DNA from 4 places in the Salinicoccus jeotgali genome. Region 4 is predicted to be linked to each of the others. Evidence: riboswitches for the same ligand, from Rfam matches in the RefSeq annotation. Region 4 holds a riboswitch; each other region holds the start of a gene.
What was found. A riboswitch is a leader RNA that binds a small molecule or an ion and turns the genes downstream of it on or off. The one in region 4 is predicted to bind S-adenosylmethionine.
Positions count from the first base shown of each region.

Region 1: another riboswitch for S-adenosylmethionine. It lies ahead of metK (methionine adenosyltransferase); the one in region 4 lies ahead of ACZ43I_RS00710 (O-acetylhomoserine aminocarboxypropyltransferase/cysteine synthase family protein).
Region 2: another riboswitch for S-adenosylmethionine. It lies ahead of ACZ43I_RS04750 (methionine ABC transporter ATP-binding protein); the one in region 4 lies ahead of ACZ43I_RS00710 (O-acetylhomoserine aminocarboxypropyltransferase/cysteine synthase family protein).
Region 3: another riboswitch for S-adenosylmethionine. It lies ahead of ACZ43I_RS02240 (methionine ABC transporter ATP-binding protein); the one in region 4 lies ahead of ACZ43I_RS00710 (O-acetylhomoserine aminocarboxypropyltransferase/cysteine synthase family protein).

Region 1 is NZ_AP043830.1:1,476,355-1,482,529, forward strand. It holds gene ACZ43I_RS07400 (IS30 family transposase) at 1-863, shown strand, start outside; gene ACZ43I_RS07405 (nuclease-related domain-containing protein) at 932-1,840, opposite strand; gene metK (methionine adenosyltransferase) at 2,030-3,223, opposite strand; SAM riboswitch class I at 3,315-3,418, opposite strand; gene pckA (phosphoenolpyruvate carboxykinase (ATP)) at 3,567-5,147, shown strand; gene ACZ43I_RS07420 (NUDIX domain-containing protein) at 5,220-5,678, opposite strand; gene yidD (membrane protein insertion efficiency factor YidD) at 5,774-6,016, shown strand; gene menE (o-succinylbenzoate--CoA ligase) at 6,062-6,175, opposite strand, start outside.
Region 2 is NZ_AP043830.1:946,647-952,821, forward strand. It holds gene ACZ43I_RS04735 (prepilin peptidase) at 1-222, shown strand, start outside; gene radC (RadC family protein) at 225-902, shown strand; gene ACZ43I_RS04745 (hypothetical protein) at 921-1,241, shown strand; SAM riboswitch class I at 1,598-1,700, shown strand; gene ACZ43I_RS04750 (methionine ABC transporter ATP-binding protein) at 1,764-2,786, shown strand; gene ACZ43I_RS04755 (methionine ABC transporter permease) at 2,770-3,429, shown strand; gene ACZ43I_RS04760 (MetQ/NlpA family ABC transporter substrate-binding protein) at 3,431-4,234, shown strand; gene ACZ43I_RS04765 (aminotransferase class I/II-fold pyridoxal phosphate-dependent enzyme) at 4,231-5,403, shown strand; gene mreC (rod shape-determining protein MreC) at 5,677-6,175, shown strand, end outside.
Region 3 is NZ_AP043830.1:437,325-443,499, reverse strand. It holds gene sufC (Fe-S cluster assembly ATPase SufC) at 1-36, opposite strand, end outside; gene ACZ43I_RS02255 (DUF4870 domain-containing protein) at 255-590, opposite strand; gene ACZ43I_RS02250 (MetQ/NlpA family ABC transporter substrate-binding protein) at 764-1,642, opposite strand; gene ACZ43I_RS02245 (methionine ABC transporter permease) at 1,681-2,373, opposite strand; gene ACZ43I_RS02240 (methionine ABC transporter ATP-binding protein) at 2,370-3,392, opposite strand; SAM riboswitch class I at 3,467-3,566, opposite strand; gene ACZ43I_RS02235 (thioredoxin family protein) at 3,607-3,924, opposite strand; gene ACZ43I_RS02230 (toprim domain-containing protein) at 3,875-4,288, opposite strand; gene gcvH (glycine cleavage system protein GcvH) at 4,349-4,756, opposite strand; gene ACZ43I_RS02220 (Spx/MgsR family RNA polymerase-binding regulatory protein) at 4,793-5,155, opposite strand; gene ACZ43I_RS02215 (thioredoxin family protein) at 5,287-5,604, shown strand; gene aroD (type I 3-dehydroquinate dehydratase) at 5,636-6,175, opposite strand, start outside.
Region 4 is NZ_AP043830.1:152,596-158,770, reverse strand. It holds gene ACZ43I_RS00730 (YflT domain-containing protein) at 136-486, shown strand; gene ACZ43I_RS00725 (DMT family transporter) at 582-896, opposite strand; gene ACZ43I_RS00720 (DMT family transporter) at 898-1,233, opposite strand; guanidine-I (ykkC/yxkD leader) riboswitch at 1,280-1,375, opposite strand; gene ACZ43I_RS00715 (alpha/beta hydrolase) at 1,468-2,214, opposite strand; SAM riboswitch class I at 2,343-2,438, shown strand; gene ACZ43I_RS00710 (O-acetylhomoserine aminocarboxypropyltransferase/cysteine synthase family protein) at 2,509-3,786, shown strand; gene ACZ43I_RS00705 (homoserine O-succinyltransferase) at 3,787-4,704, shown strand; gene ACZ43I_RS00700 (chorismate mutase) at 4,762-5,055, opposite strand; gene aroF (3-deoxy-7-phosphoheptulonate synthase) at 5,075-6,112, opposite strand.

The sequences.
Region 1 (6,175 bases), 960 kb from region 4:
GTGCCCGTCAGACGGTCCATAATGTCATCGCATATCTCAAGGACGGGCACACTGCGCTGGAGTATTATCGGCGCTATAAGGAAAACAAAAGCCGGTGTGGTAGAAAACGGATTGTTCTACCGACCGATCAGCAGAAACATGTTGAAAAGCAGGTGGCGCAAGGCTGGACACCGGATGTGATTGTCGGTCGGCAGGAGATGCCAATTGACTGCTCGGGCCGTACACTGTATCGAATGTTCAAACGAAAAACCTTTGATGTAGCCACACTGCCGATGCAAGGCAAGCGAAAACCAAATGGCCATCAGGAACGCCGGGGCAGACAGGCCTTCAGGCGAAACATCTCTGAAAGAACAACTGACTACCCGGCGTTCAATGAAGAATTCGGCCATCTCGAGGGAGATACCATCGTCGGTGTCCGCCACAAGAGTGCCGTCATCACGCTGGTTGAACGCCTATCTAAGGTCATTATCACCTTGAAGCCTGAAGGCCGGACGGCACAGGCAATCGAGTCTGCCATCAATACGTGGTGTCAAGAGATGCCCAGAAACCTGTTCAAGTCCATCACTTTCGACTGTGGTAAGGAATTCTCCAACTGGCAATCGATGAGCAACCAGAACGATCTGTCCATCTACTTTGCCGACCCAGGGACACCGTCTCAACGGGGATTGAATGAACATTCCAATGGCCTGCTCAGAAAGGATGGACTGCCCAAAGACATGGATTTCAACACGGTCGATCAGATATTTGTCTCGTCTGTCGCTTCAAGAAGAAACCACATACCGAGAAAATCATTGAACTACCGGACACCATTGGAAGTCTTTTTGAGTTACATGGGTGAAAAGGAACTGTCTAGCTTATTTTGACAAACGAAAGAATAAAAGCCTTATAAGAAAATTATAAGGCTTTCAGTCCATCAAAACAAAAGTTTCGCTTATGGATTCAGTTGGAATATCGCTTCTGCAATTTCATCCAGGTCTTTAACCGTATACTGGAACCGGCCGTGGAAGACATATTTCATGAAGAAATTTTCAAGTTCCTCCTCGCCCACCAATACTTTTATGGAAGGGTCATTGGAGTAGTTCGCGATGGAATAGTTGCCGTTGTCTTCAGGGTTGAAGTAGATGATCGGCACAACGTCGTACTGGAGCTTGAAGATATTCTTGAGTTTTTCAGCAGAGATTTTAGTTTCTTCGATCGTTTCATTATAATGGTTGACTGCCACATTCTGCTCATTTCCCTTTTCGAATATCAACGTCTGTTCTTTTGCCTTGTCAATATCCAGAAGATCAAAGAAATGTTCTACATAAGGCAACTGTTCAAAATTCTCTTCATTGACACCATGCAGTATATGCCCACTCCAATATTTGGAGTCGATCAAATAGATGCCCGTCCGCGTAAGTACCAGATGATCGATTTTACGGGTGTTCGTGTAATTGCGTGAAGGCAGATACACATTGGAGAGTATGTACATATCCGTCTCCCTGATCTTTTCATCTGCCACAAGGCGGTCCTTCAGCTGTATGAGCGATAGATCAGTCAAGTACTCTCCCTTGTCTACAGTAAACTGGCGCAGGCTTGAAAGTTTATTGTTGAGCAATGTCGTTTCTTCATGATATTTTTCATTGACTGACGACAATTTCTCTTCATGTTCCTGGCGCTCGGCTGCATTATCAGCCTCATATTGTTCGACCAGTGCATCCTTCTCTTTATCATACTCCTCCCGGAGCGTATTCACTTTACCTCTATTCCTGAAATAATAGACCAGGAACGCAATTGCAACGATAAGAAGTAGAATTGCCACCACGATGAATATCGGATTGGTAAAAATATCTGTATTCATGGACTTTCCTCAATTCCTTTCCTGTTTGACTTTCCCGTCTTAATTAAGACTCCGTTCATTATACCGGAAATGCTATATCTTTACATAGAAAAAGTGAGCTTTTCAGGGAAAATAATGCACATGCATCTAAATATCCCGGATTAGCGTACTTATGTAATTTAGCCCCCTGTTTCATAGGGGGCTATCCATTTATTTCATCGTGACACTCTCAAGTTCTGTCTTTATGGCAGCGGCCTTATCAATCTTCTCCCATGGGAATTCAGCATCGTTACGGCCGAAATGGCCGTAGCTCGCCGTCGCTTTATATATCGGGCGCTTTAGGTCAAGCATATCTATGATGCCGTCAGGCGACAAGTTGAATTGCTTCCTTATAACCGCAACGATATCCGACTCACTATATTCAGAGGTTCCAAATGTATCTACTGAGATCGAGACCGGTTCGCTGACCCCTATCGCATAAGCCAGTTGAATTTCACATTTCGCGGCAACTTTCGCCGCCACGATGTTTTTTGCGATATAGCGCGCAGCATAGGCTGCAGAACGGTCGACTTTAGTCGGGTCTTTACCGCTGAAAGCCCCTCCACCATGGCGGGCATATCCTCCGTATGTGTCGACGATGATCTTGCGTCCAGTCAACCCTGCATCACCTTGAGGACCTCCGATGACGAAACGGCCCGTCGGGTTGATGATGTAACGTGTGTCTGCGTCAAGCAGTTCTTCAGGCACCACCTCACGGATGACATGGTTAATGAGATCTTCGCGGATCTTTTCCGTCTCCACTTCTTCATGGTGCTGTGAAGAAATGACGATGGTATCGATTCTCTTTACATTATTTTCCTCGTCGTACTCCACCGTCACCTGAGTCTTACCATCCGGTCGCAGATAATTGATGATCTCTTCTTTACGTACATCCGTCAACCGCTTGGCAAGCTGATGTGCCAAGGCGATCGGCAGCGGCATGAACTCCTCTGTCTCATCGCACGCAAAACCAAACATCAGACCTTGATCGCCTGCCCCTGTTGAAATGGTTGACGAATCGCGCGTTTCAAAAGCGTCATCAACACCTTGGGCGATATCTTCAGACTGTTCATCAATTCCCGTCAGTACTGACATCGTCTTATAGTCATAACCATATTTAGCACGGATATAGCCGATATCTTTGACTGTTTCCCTGACGATTTTAGGAATATCTACATAAGTATTTGTACTTATCTCTCCAACAATCAGTGCCATACCAGTATTGACCACCGTCTCGCAGGCCACCCTGGCATTTTTATCACCTTTCAGTATCTCATCAAGTATCGCATCGGAAATTTGGTCTGCAATCTTGTCGGGATGACCTTCAGTAACAGATTCCGAAGTGAAAAGTCTACGCTCTGCCATTAACTTTATCTCCTTTAAGTATATTAGCTATCTCCCACTGCAAAAAAATAGAGCCTTTTTCTCCATAAGACGAGAAAAGGCTCCGCTCTTCCCCTTATCGATCAGAATCACTTCTGCATCCTTTAGCACCTTTCTTCAGTAAAGAGGTTGCTGGGCTTCATCGGGTATGTTCCCTCCACCGGCTCTTGATAAGAGATAACTTAACCTATAATATACTAGATGAGAGGTTTCAAATCAAGCCATTCTTGTTTGATATTTATTATGTCACCTCAATTATGAATGTGTTATACTAATTCATGAAAAGCTTCATCTATGCATAATCTATAAAACGGGGGCATAAACAATGGTAAACCATTCCGAGTTAATTCAAAATCTCGTGTCGAAGGATGCGGCACACATTCAACTCCCCACTTCCCAACTTGTCGAAAAATCTTTGGAAAGAGGAGAGGGAAAACTGACCAATACGGGGGCTTTGCGTGCAGAAACCGGAAAGTATACCGGCAGAAGTCCTAAGGATCGCTTCATCGTCGAAGATGACACTTCCAGGGACAAGGTTGATTGGGGAGAAGTCAACCAGCCAATTTCCGAAGAAGTCTTCAACAACCTCTTTGCGAAAGTCGTCGACTATCTCGATAAGAAGGAAGAAGTCTTTATCTTCAACGGGCACGCAGGTGCTGACGAGGCAACCAGCCTTGATCTTAGAGTAATAAATGAATACAGCTGGCACAATATGTTTGCCCGCACCATGTTCATCAGACCGGAAACGAAAGAAGCGGCTCTTAACATCAATCCTGACTTCACCATCGTATCCGCCCCGACATTCAAGGCAGACCCTGAAGTCGATGGTACCAAATCGGAAACGTTCATCATCGTTTCCCTCGAAAAAGGCATAATCCTCATCGGCGGTACGGAGTATGCTGGTGAAATGAAGAAATCCATCTTCTCGGTCATGAATTATCTGCTTCCAGAACAAGGAGTCATGAGCATGCATTGCTCTGCCAACGTCGGTGAGAATAAGGATGTTGCACTGTTCTTTGGCCTTTCAGGCACCGGAAAGACGACATTGTCTGCAGATGCGCAACGGGAACTGATTGGTGACGATGAGCACGGATGGAATGAAAATGGTGTGTTCAATATCGAAGGTGGCTGCTATGCCAAAACGATCAATCTATCTGCTGAAAAGGAACCAGAAATCTACCAGGCAATCCGCTTCGGAACGGTTCTGGAAAACGTGGCAGTAGATGAAGAAGGCACTCCGGACTATGATGATAATTCATTGACTGAGAATACACGTGCAGCTTATCCGCTTGATTACATCGACAATGCACGCATCCCTTCAGTGGCAGGCCACCCGAATACGATTATATTCCTGACTGCTGATGCATTCGGCGTGTTGCCTCCCATCTCTAAGCTGACTAAGTCACAGGCCATGTATCATTTCCTAAGCGGCTTCACTTCCAAACTTGCAGGTACAGAGCGCGGCGTCACTTCTCCGCAGCCTGTCTTCTCTACATGCTTTGGTTCTCCATTCCTGCCGCTTCATGCGACAACTTACGCGAATATGTTGGGTGACCTCATCGATAAGCATAACGTCAATGTCTACCTCGTAAACACCGGTTGGTCCGGAGGAGAATACGGCGTCGGCAAGCGTATGGATCTCAAATATACGCGTTCCATGGTAAGGCGCGCCATCAGTGGAGAACTTGTCCTCAATGATTTCGAAGAAGATTCCGTTTTTGGTCTAAGTATACCGGTTTCTGTACCTGGTGTACCGAAGGAGATATTGAATCCGCGCAATACATGGGTATCCGAAGAAGCATATGATGAAAAAGCGAAGCAACTGAAGGAATCATTCATCGAGAACTTCAAAAAGTTCAGTAAAGATTCCGAACATATCGCACAAAAAGGTGGCTTCACAGTCTGATGAAGCTGCCTGCACCATAATAAAAGATCAGGTCGCATTGCGACCTGATCTTTTATTTGTCATCTGGAATGCTCAACTGAAAAAGCCATCAGTTCTACTGATTTCATATATGTAGTGGATGCACGGGTCATCAAGCAGGAAACTCCGCTTTTCTTCTGGCACTGCCTCTATCGAAGGGTAGACGACAGGGCCATAAGTTTCCATGTATTCACATTTGAAGAAAAGGTCATCGACGATGCCGAAGTAGACTCCTTTTTTGAATGGTTGGGTGCCATGTACAGTATATGCCCCCATATACTTGAGTTCGGCGAGGCTCGCGCCCGTCTCTTCAAACACTTCCCGTTGCAATGCTTCTCTGAGCGTCTCACCATCTTCCAACTTGCCACCCGGGAATTCAATGCCGCGGACCTTATGTTCTGTGAATAGATATTTTCCATCCATCTTGCAGATTCCCAGCACATGGTCTGCATCTTCTGCACTATTTGGGTCAAAAGTGACCTTGCGTTCATGATGATCTGTAAATTCCAGCATTGCATCCTCTCCAAATCGATTTTGAGTCTTAAATTTGATTAAATCCAGTGTACCTTATATTATGGAAGTTATAAATAAAAGAGCGGTGATAACAAATGAAATCAATCCTTCTATCCATGATTCGTTTTTACCAGAAGGCCATCTCCCCGATGTTTCCACCAAGCTGCAGATTCTATCCGACCTGTTCGAACTACAGCATCGATGCTGTACAGGAACATGGCGCTTTAAAAGGCGGGTATCTGGCTGTCAGACGCATACTCAAATGCCACCCGTTCCATGAAGGCGGTTTTGATCCTGTGCCGGTAAAAAATAAAAAAAGAAGCGACAGTTCGACATGACCTTGAGGGCCTGCGCATGATGCAGGTTTTCAGGGTCATGTCATTTTAATGACTGCCATTTTTACTTTGATCGTAAACTTGCTGGTTTTGTCCCCGTGAAACCTTGCCAGTCGAGGTCATTATAATATTTTCAACCACTTTTATTTCTTTCGGCAGCTT
Region 2 (6,175 bases), 790 kb from region 4:
AAATTGTTTACAGTAATCACTTTGATTACCCCTGTCAACTTCTTTATTTATAGCTTACTTCTTACCTATTTGATTGGAGGGTTATTTGTAATAATACTGCATTTCTATAAAACAAAGTTACCCGTTAAGATCCCTCTGGTTCCATTTATTACTACGGCTATTATACTTTCATTTTTGTTATATGATGATTTGAATTCTATATATTTTGGAGGCTTCCTATAAGAATGTTAATTAAAGAGATGCACTTTTCGGATAAACCAAGAGAACGACTGATGATTTATGGACCTGACAAGCTTACCAACCAAGAATTGCTTGGGATAATCATCAATACCGGCCACAAAGAGGAGTCTAGTATTGGAATTGCAAACAAAATCATAAAGGATATGAAATCTGTTCGTGAACTGCGTGAACTTACCTATCAGGAGTTAATCAGCATTAAAGGTATTGGGGAAGCAAAAGCAATAACAATATTAGCAGTTATTGAACTAGCAATAAGAATGCATACACATTCATTAGAGGAAGATCTTTACATAAAAAGCCCAGATGATGTTAGTAAACTGCTTATGGAAAAAATGAGGTATTATCAACAAGAGCACTTTGTAGTTTTGTATTTATCAACCAAAAATATGATTATTCACCAAGAAACTATGTTTAAAGGGTCTTTGAACACTTCGATAGTACATCCTAGGGAGGTATATAAAGAAGCAATAAAGAGGAGCGCTGCCGCGATAATATGTGTACATAATCATCCTAGTGGTGACCCTTCGCCTTCGAGAGAAGATATCGAGGTTACAAAACGTTTGTATGAGTGTGGGGAAATGATCGGCGTCGACTTTTTAGACCATATAATCATTGGGTCTGGAAAATATATTAGCTTGAAAGAGATGAATGTCATTAAATAGGTAGAAGGGGATGGAAAAATGGGTTTGGATATGTATTTATATCTTGAAGATAATGAAACAAAAGAATTTATAGAATATAGTTATTATAGGAAATTTAACGCTCTTCAAGGCTATTTTGTAGATAATTTTTCCTTAGACAACTGTGGGAAAGTAAAAATTGAATTAAAAGTTGCTAGTAAGTTATATGTTTTACTAAATGAGATTAGATACAATCCCGAAAAAGCTGAGGTTTTGCTCCCTATTCATAAGGGGCCATTTTTCGGTTCATACGAATATGACAAGATTTATCATAACCACATTAATCAAGCTGCATCTGATTTTATCACGCTAAATTTATAGATTATAATCGATTCACTCTTTACTACACATCAAATTGGTAATTTTAACTAAGGATCGAATAGTATGATGGGGAGTTAAGTTTTACATAATAAGGATGTTATTCAGATGATGCTACGCAATATTTCTTAAATAATGGTAGTTCCATAATCCTTTGATAGATTCTATATGTTATTTAGAATCTAGATATCATATTTGTGAGTAAAACAGGGTGATGACATCACCCTGTTTAGAAGTCTTCTTGGTTTGAGATTATCAATATCATGATTTCTATAAATTTTTAAATTATAATTCAAGTATTATTAATATATTGACAATTCTAATAATCTCGAGTAAAGTGATATTCACTCAATTAAATACATTTATCCAGAGAAGTGGAGGGATTGGGCCCTTTGAAGCTTCAGCAACAGGCTATTATGGTACTGTGCTAAATCCTACAAGCGGATGCTTGGCAGATAGATATCTTTAAGCCATTTGCATTTAGCAGATGGCTTTTTGTTTTTAATATAAAAAGGATGTGGTGGCGTGGCTATTGAAATTACCGATGTCTCTAAAGAATATTTCGTTAAAGGAAAAAGGATAGAAGCTCTGAAAAAGACGACGCTCTCCATTCGTGAGGGTGAGATCTTCGGTCTGATTGGCTTTAGTGGCGCAGGGAAAAGTACTCTGTTGCGCCTGATCAATTTGTTGGAACAGCCGACTACCGGCAACATCAATGTTAATGGTACGGATTTGGGCAAGTTGGCAGAGCGAGACTTGCGTGCAAAACGGCAGAAGATCGGGATGATCTTCCAGCAGTTCAATCTGATTGAAACTAAAACTGTATACCAGAACATAGAATTTGTGTTGAAGGCGAGCAGTTATGATAAGAAGAAAGTGCCGTCGCGCATTGAAGAGTTATTGTCGCTTGTGGGCTTGAGCGACAAGATGGACAGCTACCCCAAAAATTTGAGTGGGGGACAGAAGCAGCGTGTCGGCATTGCGCGGGCGCTGGCCAATGAGCCTGAAGTGCTTTTATGTGACGAAGCGACGAGCGCACTCGATCCTGATACGACAAAAACAATTTTGAAACTGCTTAAGAAGATCAATAAGGAGTTCGGGATCACCATTGTATTGATCACCCATGAGATGGAGGTCATAAAAGAGGTTGCTGACCGAGTAGGTGTGATGACGGCAGGGGAAATCGTGGAGATGGATGATGTCTACGCAGTCTTCAGCCACCCGGAGCATAAGGTGACGAAGGGGTTTGTTCAGGATATATACGATTTCACCATCCCGCCGCATATTGAACTGAATAGTGAATCTGAAGTGATCACCATCAAATTCTTGAATGAACATGCAGAAGCGAATTATGTCAATCAGCTCTACCGCCACTTTGATTGCGATATAAGCATCTTGAACGGGCGCATCGAATACATCCAGGATATGCCCCTTGGATTTCTGATGCTCCACATTAAAGGCAGACAGGAAGAAATCGCCAGACTGAAGCAATTCATCGACGACTCAAAAGGAATAGAGAGGGCTGAGATATATGGAAAGATTGATTGAAATTACACCGCTGTTATACCGGGCATTGCTCGAAACGACCCTGATGGTCTCGATATCCATATTCTTTGCGGTGCTGCTTGGACTCCCGCTCGGTATATTGCTGTATGTGACTGCGAATCCGTTGCTCTATAGGATAAAACCACTGAACCAGTTTTTAGGGGCGTTGACGAACGTGATCCGGTCGTTCCCTTTCATCATATTGATTGTAGCGATCATGCCGATTGCGACTTGGCTGACAAACAGCTCCCACGGGCCGGTATTTGCGAGCGTGGCCCTTTCCTTGGCGGCCATCCCGCTATTTGCCAGACTGGTGGAGACAAGCTTCAATGGAGTGGATAAAGGCGTGATTGAAGCAAGCATTGCCGGAGGCGCATCACTCTGGCTGATCATTACGGATGTGTTGGTCCCGGAAGCGAAGCGGGGCATCACCCAGGCGATTACGCTGACGATCATCACCATTGTCGCCTTCAGTGCCACAGCAGGGGTCGTCGGCGGGGGTGGAATCGGAGATCTTGCGATACGATACGGATATTACCGCTATGACACCGTGACGATGATTGCGACTGTCGTCATTCTGATTATAATTGTCCAACTCATCCAGATAATCGGGGACTATTTGAGCCAAAGAGAGGAGAGGAACTGATATGCGTGGGATATTGATATTCCTTGCTTCAACACTTGCAGTCATTATAGGAAGCAGCGCACTGCTCTACGAAGGGGAGGGGGAAGTGATCACCATCGGCGCTTCCACCGGCCCCTACAGTGATATGGTGAACTTTGCATTGAAACCGGCCTTGGAAGAACAGGGCTACACGGTGGAGATTGTTGAGTACACCGACTACATCCAACCGAATAATGCTTTAAATAATGGAGATCTGGATGCGAATCTTTATCAGAACAAATCGTTCATGGCTGACTTCAATAAGGAGAACGGTACGGATTTCCATAATCTCATCCAAGTGCCGACTGCACCTATGGGACTCTATTCCAGCGAGTATGATTCATTGGATGAAATAGAAAACGGCAGTGAAGTGGCGTTGCCTCTGGATCCCGTCAATTCTTCAAGGGGATTCCAGACGCTTATGGATGCTGGTCTGATTGAAGTTGCAGAAGACGCAAATCTACTTGCGATAGAAGAGAAGGATATATTAAAGAACAATAAAAATCTGGAATTCGTCTACCAGGATTCAGGGCAGCTGCCTAGAAGTGTCGATCAGATCGGATTATCGCTCGTGCCGGGGAACTTTGCGCTAGCAAGCGGAATGGATCTGGCCGATGCGCTCCAGCTTGAAGATATGAATGAGAATTACAGGAATCAGATTGTCGTAAATGCTTCAGATAAAGACAGCAAAATGGCAGAGGACCTCATCAATGCAGTTGAGTCGGAACACTTTAAACAGACGATAGACGAGCAGTTCAAAGGATTCGATAAACCAGAAGGAGAATGAAGATGAACAAACTACTCTCAAGTATTCCCGACAGCTATTTTAAGACGGCTATGGCTGGAGAGGTACCATCCGGTCCCCTCCCACTGATCAACCTCGCAGTCGGCATACCGGATGCCGAGACACCAGAACCCATTCTGAAGCGAGCGGCAGAAGCCCTTTACCAACCAGAAAATCAACGGTACGGACAATTCAGGGGGAAACAGTCATTTAAGGATGCGATCATCGATTTCTACAAGCATGAGTACGATGTGGAGTTGGATGAGGACAATATCGCACTGCTGTACGGCACCAAGAGTGCCCTAGTGCAGTTTCCGATGATGTTCATCGAGCCGGGGGAAGGGGTCTATCTGCCTAATCCAGGCTATCCAGATTATGCAGCCGGTGTTGAATTGGCGAAAGGGGTGATCTATGATCTACCGCTTCTTGCAGAAAACGAATATTTGCCGGATTACGATGCGTTAGATGACCAAGAGAAGGCCAATGCGCGGCTGTTATATTTGAATTATCCGTCGAATCCGCTCGGTGCAGTTGCGGACCGAGCATTTTTCGATCGTACGATAGCGCAGTTTAAAGGAACAGGCACCTGCGTAGTACACGATTTTGCCTATGCACCATTTTCATTTGATGGGAAACATCCCAGTATACTCCAGAGTGAAGGCAGCCTCGACTGTGCCATTGAAATTTATTCTCTGTCGAAAGGATTCAACATGTCTGGATTCCGTTCAGGTTTCGCTGTAGGAAACAAAGAAATGATTAGGGCAATCAACACTTATCAGGACCATACACAAACGGGTATGTGGGGTGTGGTGCAGGAGGCATCTATTGCGGCACTCCAACATGCTGAAGATATTCTGCCCGTACAGAAGGATACCTTCTCCACAAGGAGCCGTCTGGTTACAGGAGCGTTATTGGATATGGGTATTCCAATCAATCCGATTAAAGGGGGGATATTCGGCTGGATCCATGTGCCGGAAGGGTTTGACGGTGAGACGTTTAAGGCTTACCTGCTCCATGAATGCTCCATCCTTGTCACTCCAGGAATTCCATTCGGCTCGCGCGGAAAATACTACATCCGCATATCCCTAGCTGTAGATGACGCCGAGCTGCGGGAAGTGATTGAGCGCTTCAGAGCGATTCAAAATTTATGGAAAAATGACATTTTACATTAAATAATCTACATTATCCCCTTGAAAGCGAACAATTAAACATGTAACATAATAATTGTAATGAAAATGACATAACAGGCTATTGATGATGCTGTCATCTAAAAAGCCTTTGATAGAACATGTATACTTACTGTTCTAGATATCATATATATTATTATCTTATCTGTTATGGAGAGGCCCTAGGGCCTCTCCTTTTTATTTACATATCCTTTATCAGCAATGCTCTATTGTGGTATTCTTTTAACAGATATCATCAATCAATGGAGGCGCTCGATCGTGAACAGGCTTTTCAACCGTAATCGTATGCTGATCATACTTTTTGGCATCATTGTATTAATACTTTTAATAGGTTTCTCAATGACGGATAGGAATTCCGTCACTAAAGCGGAGCAGTTCACCGGCGATCTGACAGCAGGTTCGCAAGTCGTCATAGACGCGCCGGTCGGATTCATAGGCAACATCATCAATAAGATCTCCGCCAGTTTCAATGCTGTTGAAGAAAACGAGGAATTACATGCACAGCTTGAGATGCTGCCGCAGATGCAGGCAGACCTGGAAGGCCTTGAAGCGGAGAATGAGGAGTTGAGGGAAACTCTGGAGGTCAGTTCCAGACGCTCCTACGAAAGTGTGGATGCCCGTGTGATATCGAGGTCACCTGACCAGTGGATGGATAACTTTACCATCGATAAAGGGGAATCCGACGGCATAAAGGAAGGCATGGCGGTGATGACCACAAAAGGCTTGGTGGGGACTGTGGTCAGAGCCAACGGTAGCT
Region 3 (6,175 bases), 280 kb from region 4:
AACATGCAGGTCCTTGATTTCTAGAACAGATGCCATTTATATTACCCTCCAACAGATTATTTTATAATTTATTTCTCCTTACTAGTTTATAATAATTCCAATTAATAGTCAAAGACTAGCAAGGGTTTTCCAACACTCCTACATTATAACGTAAACTCCCCCGACTTTAAACCTTTGCACCCTCCCAAACATGTATATGGACAAAAATAGACCCCACGACCGATGCGGGTCGTGGGGGATAAGCAGAATGACTTCTATTTTATGATGTCCAAGGTGAATGGCGGCTTGTAGATTTCCCCTTCATTTGCTTTAATGGCTCCGATTACGATGAATACGTAGAATGCGATGGTCAAAATAGGTCCTAGGATCAGACCAATCAGTATGAATGACGTCAACCAGGCTACAAACATATAGATCGTGTATGAAAGACCGAAGTTGGCCACCACCCTCAATGCCTCTCCCGTCGCCTTATCCTCATCCTTCTTCAACACCCATAGGATGATTGGGCCGATTACTGCAGTAAAAGCCGCAACTAGAAATGAAACCATGACGATGGATTTGTCGAACACTCCCTTTTCTTCGCTGTTCATTTTTACCCCTCCTGTAGACCGTATTTTATTCAGTATACTTTTACCCTTATTCTTAATATATGTAACATCATATGCTTTATACATGTTTCTGCTTCAAAAAAAGTGCTCCATTGAAAATGAGCGGGGCATTTTCTCAATTAAAGAAGCGACAGCCTATGCTGTCGCTACTGTGGCTACTCTGCCGGGATGACTGCTCCTTCATAGTTGTCTTCGATAAATTGTTTGATTTCCTCCCCTTGCAGCACTTCAATCAATTTCTTTATATCATCGCGTCCTGCATCTCCTGAACGTACTGCCACCAAATTCGCATATGGAGAATCGCCCTCTTCAATGGCGATTGAATCATCCACTGGATTCAAGCCTCCGTCAAGCGCAAAATTGGAATTGATGATTACTGCAGGCGCTTCATTATTATTGTACATTTCAACCAACAGTTCTGGTGCTGTCTGATTGTTGAATTCGAAATTCTTTTCATTTTTGGTGATGTCATCAAATGTTGCATCTTCAATATCGATGCCTTCTTCGATTTCGATCAGTCCTGTGTCTACAAAGAATGACAGGAAACGCCCCTCTTCAGCCGGGTTGTTGGAAACGAGGATGGTTGCGCCCTCTGGCAAGTCTTCTAGGGCATCATAGTCTTTCGAATAGACGGCCATAGGTTCTATATGAATGTTCCCTGCACTTTCTAGATCATAATCATGGGAGTCCTTTTCCGTTTTAAGATACGGTGTGTGCTGAAAGTAGTTTGCATCGACTTCCTCATCCGCTAAAAGACGGTTTGGGGTAGTGTAGTCATTGACGATTGAAATATCAAGTTCGATCCCTTCTGATTCAAGCAGACTGGCTGCCTTTTCAAGGATTTCGGCGTGTGGGGCGGGAGAAGCAGCTATCGAGAGTTTTCCGCCAGCCTCTTCAGTTTCTTCTTTTTCACTTGTTTCAGCATTCTCTGCACTTTCCTCGCTGTCATCTGAAACGGCATCTTTGGAACCACCGCATGCTGTCAGGAGAACTGCAAATGCCAGCAGGCTAAAAAACAATAGATATTTTTTCATGATTAATTCCTACTTTCCAAATGTATTTATAATGATGGCTATCTTTTATCCACAGTTTTGGCGGTGAAATCCCCAATGAACTGGATGATAAAAACGATCGCCAATATTATTATCGTTGCGACCAGAGTGACATCACTCTGGCTTCTAGTGAAACCGACCATGTAGGCAAGGTTGCCCAGCCCGCCGGCTCCGATGACTCCTGCAATGGCAGTGGAACCGACCAGCATGATCGCTGTGACTGTGATTCCTGATATCAAAGCCGGCAGAGATTCCGGCAGGAGCACTTTCCTGATGATTGTCCAAGTGCTTGCCCCCATGGACTCCGCTGCTTCAATTACACCTTTGTCAATCTCTTTCAGCGCTATTTCCACAAGCCTTGCATAGAAGGGGGACGCTCCAATGATCAACGCCGGCAGGGCACCTTGGGAGCCCATGATGGTACCCATCAACACTTTAGTGAATGGTATCAGCAATATGATTAATATTATGAACGGTATAGCCCTGAACAAATTGACGAGGAAAGCCGTTACGCCATAAATTGGTGCACTTGCTGCATGCTCTTTCTTGGATGACAAGAATAGGATGATGCCTAGGATCAGGCCGAAGACAAAGGTGAACGCGGTTGAAACTATCGTCATATAGAGAGTTTCCTGTGTAGCCGTCCACACATTCCCCCATCTGACATTCTCAAAAGAAATCATTTCCTGGAATGCTGTCACAAAATCCGTCATTGTTGCTCCACCTCCACTGTTACATCGTGCTCAGCAAGCTCCTCACCAAGAAATCCCAACTTCTCTTCATCTACTTCTATGGCAACGTAGAGGTGACCGTAGGATTCGTTATTGGTCCGTTTGATGTTGCCAGATAATATATTCAAGTCCAAGTTGTATTTTTTGATGACTTGGGAAACGATAGGCGCCTTGGACTGGGACCCGACAAATCCAAGCTTCAAAATCTTGGAAGCTGGGAACATCTCTTTTACCTCTTCAAAAGACAGTGCTGATTCTTCGTCATTGATATCGTCTTTAACAAATCGTTTCGTCACGCTATGTTCAGGGTTCTGGAATAATTTTATAATCGGGCCTGTTTCAACTACCTTACCGTTTTCCATGACAGCACCTCTATCACAGATTTTACGGATCACATGCATTTCATGGGTAATCAGAACAATAGTCAAGTCCATTTCATCCCGAATTCTGACCAGCAGCTCAAGCACCTCATCTGTCGTTTCCGGATCGAGCGCGCTTGTCGCCTCATCACACAGCAGCACTTCCGGACGGTTAGATAATGCACGGGCAATCCCCACCCGTTGCTTCTGGCCCCCAGACAACTGGCTCGGATGATTGTCTTCACGTCCTGTCAGTCCGACCAAAGCAATCAGTTCGGCGACTCTCTTCTCACGCTCCTTTTTTGGCACACCGGCAATTTCAAGCGGAAAACTGATGTTCTCGGCGACCGTCCTCGACCAGAGAAGATTGAAATGCTGAAAAATCATAGAAACTTTCTGACGTTTTCTCCGAAGTGCAGGGCGTGTCATCGAGGTGAGGGCATCTCCACTGATCACCACATCGCCTGAAGTTGGCTGCTCCAGGCCGTTGAGCAGCCGGATCAGTGTGGACTTCCCAGCCCCAGAGTAGCCTATCACCCCAAATATCTCGCCCTGACGGACATGCAGATCTACCCCATCCACTGCTTTTATATCTGCGGCTTTAGTCTTAAATGTCTTGGTCGCTTTTTTTATGTCTATCATCATGCTCCACTCCTGCCTATAAAAATAAGAAAGCCTACTCAAAAAATGAGTAGGCTTCTGGTATGATCCGCAGCCTCTCATCTTCGATCCTAAGATCTAGTGAATTAGCACCTTGTCATAATGACGGTTGCCGTGGCTTCATAGGGCACTTCCCTCCACCACTCTTGATAAGAGTCTTGTTATTCGATTGTTAACCATAATAGCACCAGTCGGTCTAGACGTCAACAAAAAATTCTTCTAATTTTTCAGTTAAATGGGGGACGGATTGAAATGCATAGATTTCTTCCTTCAACTCCCCATTTTTAAAAAGGAGAAGTGCTGGTGCAGAGCGGATCTGATATCTTTCAATCAATTCTTTTTCATAATTCAGATCCACTGCTGTATAGGAAAAACTTTTCATCTCCGCTACTACGTCCAGCATCTTTTCAGCAATCCTGCAATTGGCGCAAATTGGCGCGTAGCAGTAAAGGATGAAAGTGTCTTCAGCTTGAATATGACTGATTATATCGATTTTTTCGGAGGATTTCTTCATTTTCGAACTTACCTTTCATGAGCAGTCTTTCATCGACGTAAAATCCATGATGGGCGAGCAGCATCGCCAGATAATCGAGCGGACACCGGCTCACTTCACCATAATTCGAATCTATATAAACGTGCGTGCCCTCGCTAATATGCCTTTTGAACCACTGCCTGATCTTTCTTCCTTCGTTGTCTGAATCGGTCAGTATATAGACATCAGAGCCATTCGATTCTTCCAGAATGTCATCCAATTTGGAGATTCCCATGGTACCATGCGTACATATTATATGTACAGGTTCCACAAGTACTTCCTTGATGCGGTGCTTATCTGTTTTTCCCTCTACAATGAGTATTTTATCAGAAACATGCACAGCCATCACCTCTGGTTCATGATAGGTTTTAAAAAAACTCTGGACATTGTCCAGAGTTCAAGTGTTCTATGCGTCCACCATTTCATCATAAGCATCCGCATCCATCAGCTTATCGACCTGTGAATCGTCGGAAAGTTCGACAACAAGCATCCAGGCCTCTTCATAAGGAGATTCATTGACGAGTTCAGGGCTATCTTCCAGCTCTTCATTTATTTTTACTACTGTACCACTTACCGGTGCATATAATTCAGATACAGTCTTAACTGATTCTACGCTACCGAATGATTCCCCAACTGTAATATCGTCACCCTCAGCAGGAAGCTCGACGAATACGATGTCCCCGAGTTCTGATTGTGCAAACTCAGTGATGCCGAGTGTTACTTTGCCCTCTTCCACCTTGACCCATTCGTGGTCTTCTGAATACTTGAATTCTTTTGGTGATGCCACAATAAAAACCTCCTTTTTCTTATACATATATATATTCTCACATACTTTGCCATTTAAGCAAGGTTAATCATCCATGTCAAAAGTTCTCCTATACTCTGCCTCTTTAAAACCAAGCAGGATGGTTTCTTCACGATAGAGTAATGGTCGTTTTATGAGCAGCCCGTCCGCCTCCAGCAAGCTAAGCTTCTCATCGTCGGATAAAGTATCAAGGCGCGTCTTAAGATTCAACTCCTTGAATTTTTTCCCACGTGAATTAAAGAATTCGTTCAAACTTTTACCGGATTTCTCAGCCATCTCCGATATTTTTTCTCCAGATGGTGGATTTTTCACGAGATTGATGTCCTCAAAAGGGATATCATTCTCTTTCAAGAAGTTTTTGGCCTTACGGCAAGTCGTACATTTTGGATATCCATACAATATAGTCATCAATTTCCTCCAATAGTTCAATTATAAGATATTTCATTCAAATTTTCCATGGATGTTGGGGTCTGGCATAATTTCATATTATAAAAAAAGATGGTAGACTGAAACATATCGATATATAAAGGAGTATGATTATGAAGCCGATTACTGCATACGATGATTACAGCCAAAAAATTCAAGGTGATGATAAGATCATCATCAAGTTTTTCGCGGACTGGTGTCCGGACTGCACGCGTATGAATATGTTCATCGACCCTATCTTGGAAGAATACAATCACATTGATTGGTATGAGCTGAATCGGGATGATGTGCCTGAAGCTGCAGATGAAAATGATGTCATGGGGATTCCGAGCCTGCTCGTTTTTCAAAATGGCAAGAAGCTCGCCCACCTGCATTCTGCAGATGCCAAGTCGCCTGAATCCGTCCAGGAATTCCTGAAATCAAATATATAATCAAGTAAAGTGCCCTTCCGAGGCACTTTTTTTATTTACCTTCCTCAAACAACCTAAGGTTTTCCTTCAGATCCTCTGCATGAATCTGGCCAGGTGCAGCTTTGTGAAGTATGTAACCGTAGGTCAGGCATGAACCGAAAACTCCGCCGGCCACCCTAGTAATCTTTCCGAGTTCCCCCATGGCGATGCCGACCACCCTGCAATCAAACTGTTGACGGGCATCATGGACTGCACTCAATATGCTGAGGACGTCACGTCCCCCGCCCGGTTGGTAGGCCAGTTTTAAAATGTCTCCTCCGCTTTCGAGCATATCCCGATATGTTGCCATCATTTCGTCAAAGTGGGGAGTGTCCTGAAAGTCATGCTGACTGAGGATGATGCCTATCCCCTTGGATTTTGCACGTGCGACGAGGTTATCGATGATGTCTTCGTACATGAAAAATTCAATATCCACCATATCGATGTTGCAGCGTTCCATCACATCAGCAAGCAGTGATTCATATTCAGCTGCCGTCTTTTGTCCTTTCCCACCTTCTTTCAATGTCCTATAAGTATAAATGATCGGATACCC
Region 4 (6,175 bases):
AAAGTTTTGTCAATGTTTGTATATAGCCACACTTTTGTAAATGTAGCTTAAAATTATGGTGGGAGTTCTTATGTTTAGGTGGATTGTCTACCGGGAACTTAATAGGAATTATGTAAATGGATCGGAGGAAATTTCATGAAACCATTCATTAGACTCTATAAAGATCAGGATGTCTTCCAACAGGCCGTAGACACGCTTATCAATAACGATGTAAATCGCAGTGATATCTATATCCTTTCATATGATTATGATTATACCAAGGAAATTGTCAGCAAGATGGGCATCAACACAGCCGGTGTCATTGAAATGGGAGTCAAAGAAAGTATAAAAGCTACTTTAGAAGACAAGGATACAACCATGAGAAAACAGTTCCAGGATTTCGGTTTCAGCGAAGATGAAGCCGAGCGTTATGCAACTAGTTCCAATGAGGGGGAGACAGTTTTAATCGTGACAAATAATACCGATCTGGAAAAGTATCTAGACTGATGTGTAGAGGCCGCCTTTATTGAAAGCGGCCTCTACTTCTACATCCCTCGTCTTTGAACAGCTTAACTAAAGCTCCCGCTGATCCTAGACGGTTCCTAGGAAATAAGTTTCAGTCCTACAACGGCAGAAATAATCAATAGTATAAACAATATGCGACGCCAATCCCTAGATTCTCCGAAGAAGAACATTCCAAGAAGTGCCCCTCCTGAAGCTCCTATCCCTGTCCACACTGCATATGTCATTCCCATCGGCAATGTTTCCAGTGCGACTGCCAGAAAGAAGAAAGACAGGCCAAAGCATAGGAGAAGGAGCAACAAGGCAGGAAGCGATTTGTCCTTATGCAATTTATTGATAGATAGCACACCACATACTTCAAACATTCCGGCAACTATAAGTGATATCCACGCCATACTAATCCCCCTGCCTTTCCTTGTCATCTGTAACTATCTTCAAACCTATTACACCCACCAATATTAATGAAATCAAAGTGATCTTCAATGGTATAAAGGGCGCCCCAAATAAGATGATTTCAGAGAGCACAGTCCCAAATGCACCCAGTCCTACAAAAACCGCATAGACTGTACCTACAGGTAGATATTCCCCCGCATTAATCATCAAGTAGAAACTGACAAAAATTGCAATGCCTGTAAACAGCCAATGATACCATGAAGTTGAATGGGTCAAACCAATCACCCAACCCACTTCAAAAACACTCGCAATAAATACTTTTATCCATTGTATATTCATCATTCTCCTCCTAGTCCGTAAAAAAAGCCTGGGAGAAAATAGATTTCTCTCCCAGGCTTTTATCCCTCCGTGTCATGATCCGCTCATGCGCCATCTCTTGGACCAGTCCCATTTAGATGGCGGAACCCTAGACGGCTTCATATGAATTTAATGTAAAGTTTAACTGGTTTCCTAGAGATTTTCAAGCGCACGAGCTTTGGAGTCATTCACTTTGCAGCTATATCGTCGATATTTTTAGCGCTTCCACGGGAGACCATCCATAAATCTGGTAATGTCTTCAAAGAGTGTTTCCTGTTCCCGGCTACGAGTCATGAGATGGCTTGTATCTGAATATCCTTTGATATGTTTCTCATCGATCTGCAGTTCATCATAAATCTGCTGCGCACTATGTCTATAGGATTCAGCGTCCTTCTCACCGTATTTTATCGATACGGGCACATCGATTTCCGTTAACCGTCCATGTACTTCATCCATCATTATTTTGAAATCTTTTAGACCTTCCATAGGCGCTTCTTCAATTTCCTTAACCTTTTCTTCTATCTCTTCATCCGAATGCCCAACGAACTTCATGAAATTCCGCGTGTAATCTATCAATCTTCTGTTGATGCCATCACTATCCTTATCCATAGGCACCGACATCGCCACTATTCCTTTTATGTCTTCAAGCTCTTCGCCCGCTTTCAAGGAAAGGAGTCCCCCAAGAGAGACACCAGCAACCGCAATTTCGTCATGGCCATCTTTCTTGAGGTTATCATAAGCTTTTTCTACATCTTGCCACCAATCTCGAGGACCAACTTCCGCCATTGCATCGGGACCCGTGCCATGTCCTGCCAGACTGGGCGCCAATACCGTATAGCCTTCATTCTTCAAATGTTCTGCTAAGGTTTTCACATCTCTTACTGTACCCGTAAAAGAATGCAATAGGATGATCGCTCTATAACCACCTTCATGATATATAGGAGCAGGTTTGACAATCTTCATGCTCATTCCCCTTTTCGTTATTTTATTTCGTTTTCCTTATTAGGAACTCTACCAAACATTTTTAAAGTTTTTTAAAATATTTGACAATTAAATACTGACTATAGTATTATAGCTTTTAATTCAATATTCACTTATCAAGAGCGGTGGAGGGATTGGCCCTATGAAACCCGGCAACCTTTTAAGTAAGGTGCTAAATCCAACAGGCATGTCCTGAAAGATGAGCGACTCGAGAGTCTCCCTTTATCTTTGGGCAGACTCTTTTTTAATTTTAATATATTATCTGGAGGTATGGAAATGTCGGAACACTATCGTTTTGAAACAAAGCAATTGCATGCAGGCCAAGAAGTCGATACGGACACCAAATCACGCGCGCTCCCAATCTATCAAACCACTTCTTATGTATTCGATGATACTAAGCACGCGGCCGATCTATTCGGTCTTCAGGATGCCGGCAACATATATACGCGCATCATGAACCCTACGACTGCAGCCCTTGAAACACGGGTTTCCGATCTTGAAGGCGGGGTTGCAGGCTTGGCTGTCGCGTCAGGCATGGCTGCCATCACCTATGCCATCCAAGGTGTTGCTGGTAACGGAGACCATATCATTTCAACGACTAGCCTATATGGAGGCACACACACCCTATTCAGCCATACCTTCACGAAATTCGGCATCGAGACAAGTTTTGTCGACACAAAGAATCTTGACAATGTTTCACGTGAAATTAAAGATAATACAAAAGCGATATTCATTGAAACAATCGGCAATCCTGAGGGCAATATAGAGGATATTGAAGCATTGGCTCAGATTGCTTCAACTCATGGCCTCCCTCTCATCGTCGATAATACATTTGCCACACCTTACCTTTGCCGTCCACTTGAGCACGGAGCCAATGTTGTTGTCCATTCTGCAACTAAATTCCTCGGCGGACATGGCACCTCTATAGGCGGGGTGATTGTGGACGGCGGGAATTTCAATTGGAACAACGGCAAATTCCCGGGGCTTACTGAACCTGACGACTCATACCACGGGCTTGTTTTTACCGAAGCATTCGGCCCGGCCGCTTACGTGTTCAAACTTCGAACTACGTTATTACGTGATACAGGCGCTGCGATATCCCCCTTCAATGCATTTCTACTGATACAGGGCATCGAAACATTATCCTTGAGGATGGAGAGACATGTTGAAAATGCAGTAGTGGTAGCAGAATACCTCGAAGCTCATGAAAAAGTACAATGGGTGGACTATGCGGGGCTTAAATCCAGTAAATATAACGCTCTGCAGAAAAAATATCTTCCAAAGGGCGCCTCCGCCATATTCACTTTCGGTGTGACGGGAGGGTATGAAGCTGGAAAACGTTTCATTGAATCTTTGGAGCTCTTCTCCTTACTCGCTAACGTCGGCGATGCAAAATCTCTGGTGATCCATCCCGCTTCAACGACACACTCGCAACTCGACGAATCTGAACAGTTGAAAGGCGGCGTCAGACCTGAAGCCATCCGAGTATCTATAGGGTTGGAACACATCGATGATATCATCGGTGACCTCGAAAAAGCTCTGGATGCGATTTAAATGCCTATAAAAATAATCGAAGGTCTACCTGTCAGGGAACACTTGCACAATGAAAATGTCTATACTATAGAAGAGCATCGTGCACATACTCAAGATATTCGCCCACTACGCATTCTCATTCTGAATCTGATGCCTAAAAAAGAAGAGACGGAGTTACAGCTTCTCCGTCTCTTAGGCAATACGCCACTGCAGATCGATGTGGATTTCATGCATATGAACAGCCATATCAGTAAGAACACACACACCAGCCACCTTCAAAAGTATTATCACACATTCAGGGAAATAACTGACAGGCGGTATGACGGTATGATTGTGACCGGCGCGCCAGTCGAAAAACTAGATTTTCACGAAGTGGATTATATAGACGAACTGCGCGATATGATGAAGTGGTCCGAAACTCATGTATTTTCAAGATTCTTCATCTGTTGGGGAGCTCAATTCGCATTGAACCATTATTTTGGCATTCAGAAGTTTTTGCTTTCAGACAAACTGTTCGGTGTATTCGACTATGATAACCTCAAACCTGGTCACCCCTTACTGAGAGGGTTTGATGATGTCTACCGGGTCCCTCAATCCAGGCATGCTCAAATAGATTATAAAGCGGTTCAGCATACAAAGGGGCTTGAGATATTGACTAGTAACGACCGCTTTGGCCCAGACATAATGAGTACTGGTGATCAGCGTGACCTCTTCGTCCTCGGTCACCTGGAATATGGGCGAAACACTTTAGGGGAGGAGTATGAAAGAGATTTGCGCACGGGCGGAAAAATTCTGCCACCCTGCAATTATTTCATCCAGGATGACCCTACTTCCAGACCTCTGTTCTCCTGGAAGAGCCACGCCCATCTCCTTTTCAGTAATTGGATCAATGAAACATATCAAAATACTTATTACGACCTCACACACCTTGAGGAATAATAACGGAAAAGCCTCTGAAACTGGATCCAGTTTCAGAGGCTTTATACGTAACGGTTTTTATATTTCATGGGAGATCTTGCTTGTTTCAAAATTTTCCTGCTGTTTTTTTCTGGAGAGCGCCATGAGATGTTTGAAAAATGAGCTGGCGTATTCTTTCAAGGCATCATCCTGAAGTTTATTTACATTCCTGCATATCACTTCTTCTTCCCGTGTGCCATCAAACACTGGTATGCCTTGTGCAATTTTATATTCTGCTATTTCCTCAGCAATTTCCATGCGTGCTTCAAACAGAGCGATCATCTCTGTATCTATCTCATCAATTTTCCCTCTCAACTTTCCATGGGTGTTCATGGCGTTCCCCTCCTTTATCCTATTGTTGGATAACTTGTTGATTATTGGCGGTTTTCTTTTCGATGTCGAGTAACATGTTTATCGATTGCATCAAGTCACCGAGTTCATCAGGCGTCAAACACTGCTGGCCATCACTCCACGCATTCTCAGGTTCTTCATGAACTTCTATCTGCAACCCGTTGGCACCTGCCATGACAGCTGCCTTCGCCATTGAAGGGATGACATGTCTGACTCCCGCTGCATGACTCGGGTCAACAATGATTGGTAGATGGGATTCTTTCTGCATGACTGGCACTGCCTGAATATCCAAAGTATTTCGTGTGGCCGTTTCAAAAGTTCTTATACCACGCTCACAGAAAATGACGTTATCATTGCCCCCAGCCATGACGTATTCTGCAGACATCAACCACTCCTTCATCGTTGCTGACATCCCTCTCTTCAGCAATATAGGTTTATCGGTCTCACCTACTGCTTTGAGAAGATCGAAATTCTGCATATTCCGCGCACCTATCTGGATGACGTCCACTGTATCTACGAATTCATCGATGTATTCTGTAGACATGAGTTCAGATACGATTGGCAAGCCAGTTTCTTTCTTTACAACATCGAGGATCCTCAATCCTTCGAGACCAAGCCCCTGGAATGCATATGGGGAGGTTCTTGGCTTGAACGCTCCGCCTCGGAATGTGTTTGCACCCGTTGCTTTAAGCTTTTGGGCGAGTGCCACCATATCATCTTCATGTTCAACGGAGCATGGGCCGGCACAGACCATGAAATTCTCTGCACCTACCTTCACACCATCTATATCAATGACACTGTCATCTTCGTGAAACAATCTATTGGCTTTTTTGTATGGAGCTTGTATACGATGGACACCATCCACAATCCTATATTTCGCGAAATCATTTTCTGTAACATTAGATGTATCTCCTATCAGTCCGATAACAGTCCGGTTTCTCCCGTCAGATCGATTCACCCCGAATCCTGCACCTTCTATATTACGTATAAGTTCCTGTATTTCACTTTCTTCTGCACCTTGTCCAACATGAATGATCATATTGAAAACCTCCCATTAGATAAAATTTTGATAAAAAAACCGCCACCTATTTATATAAATAAG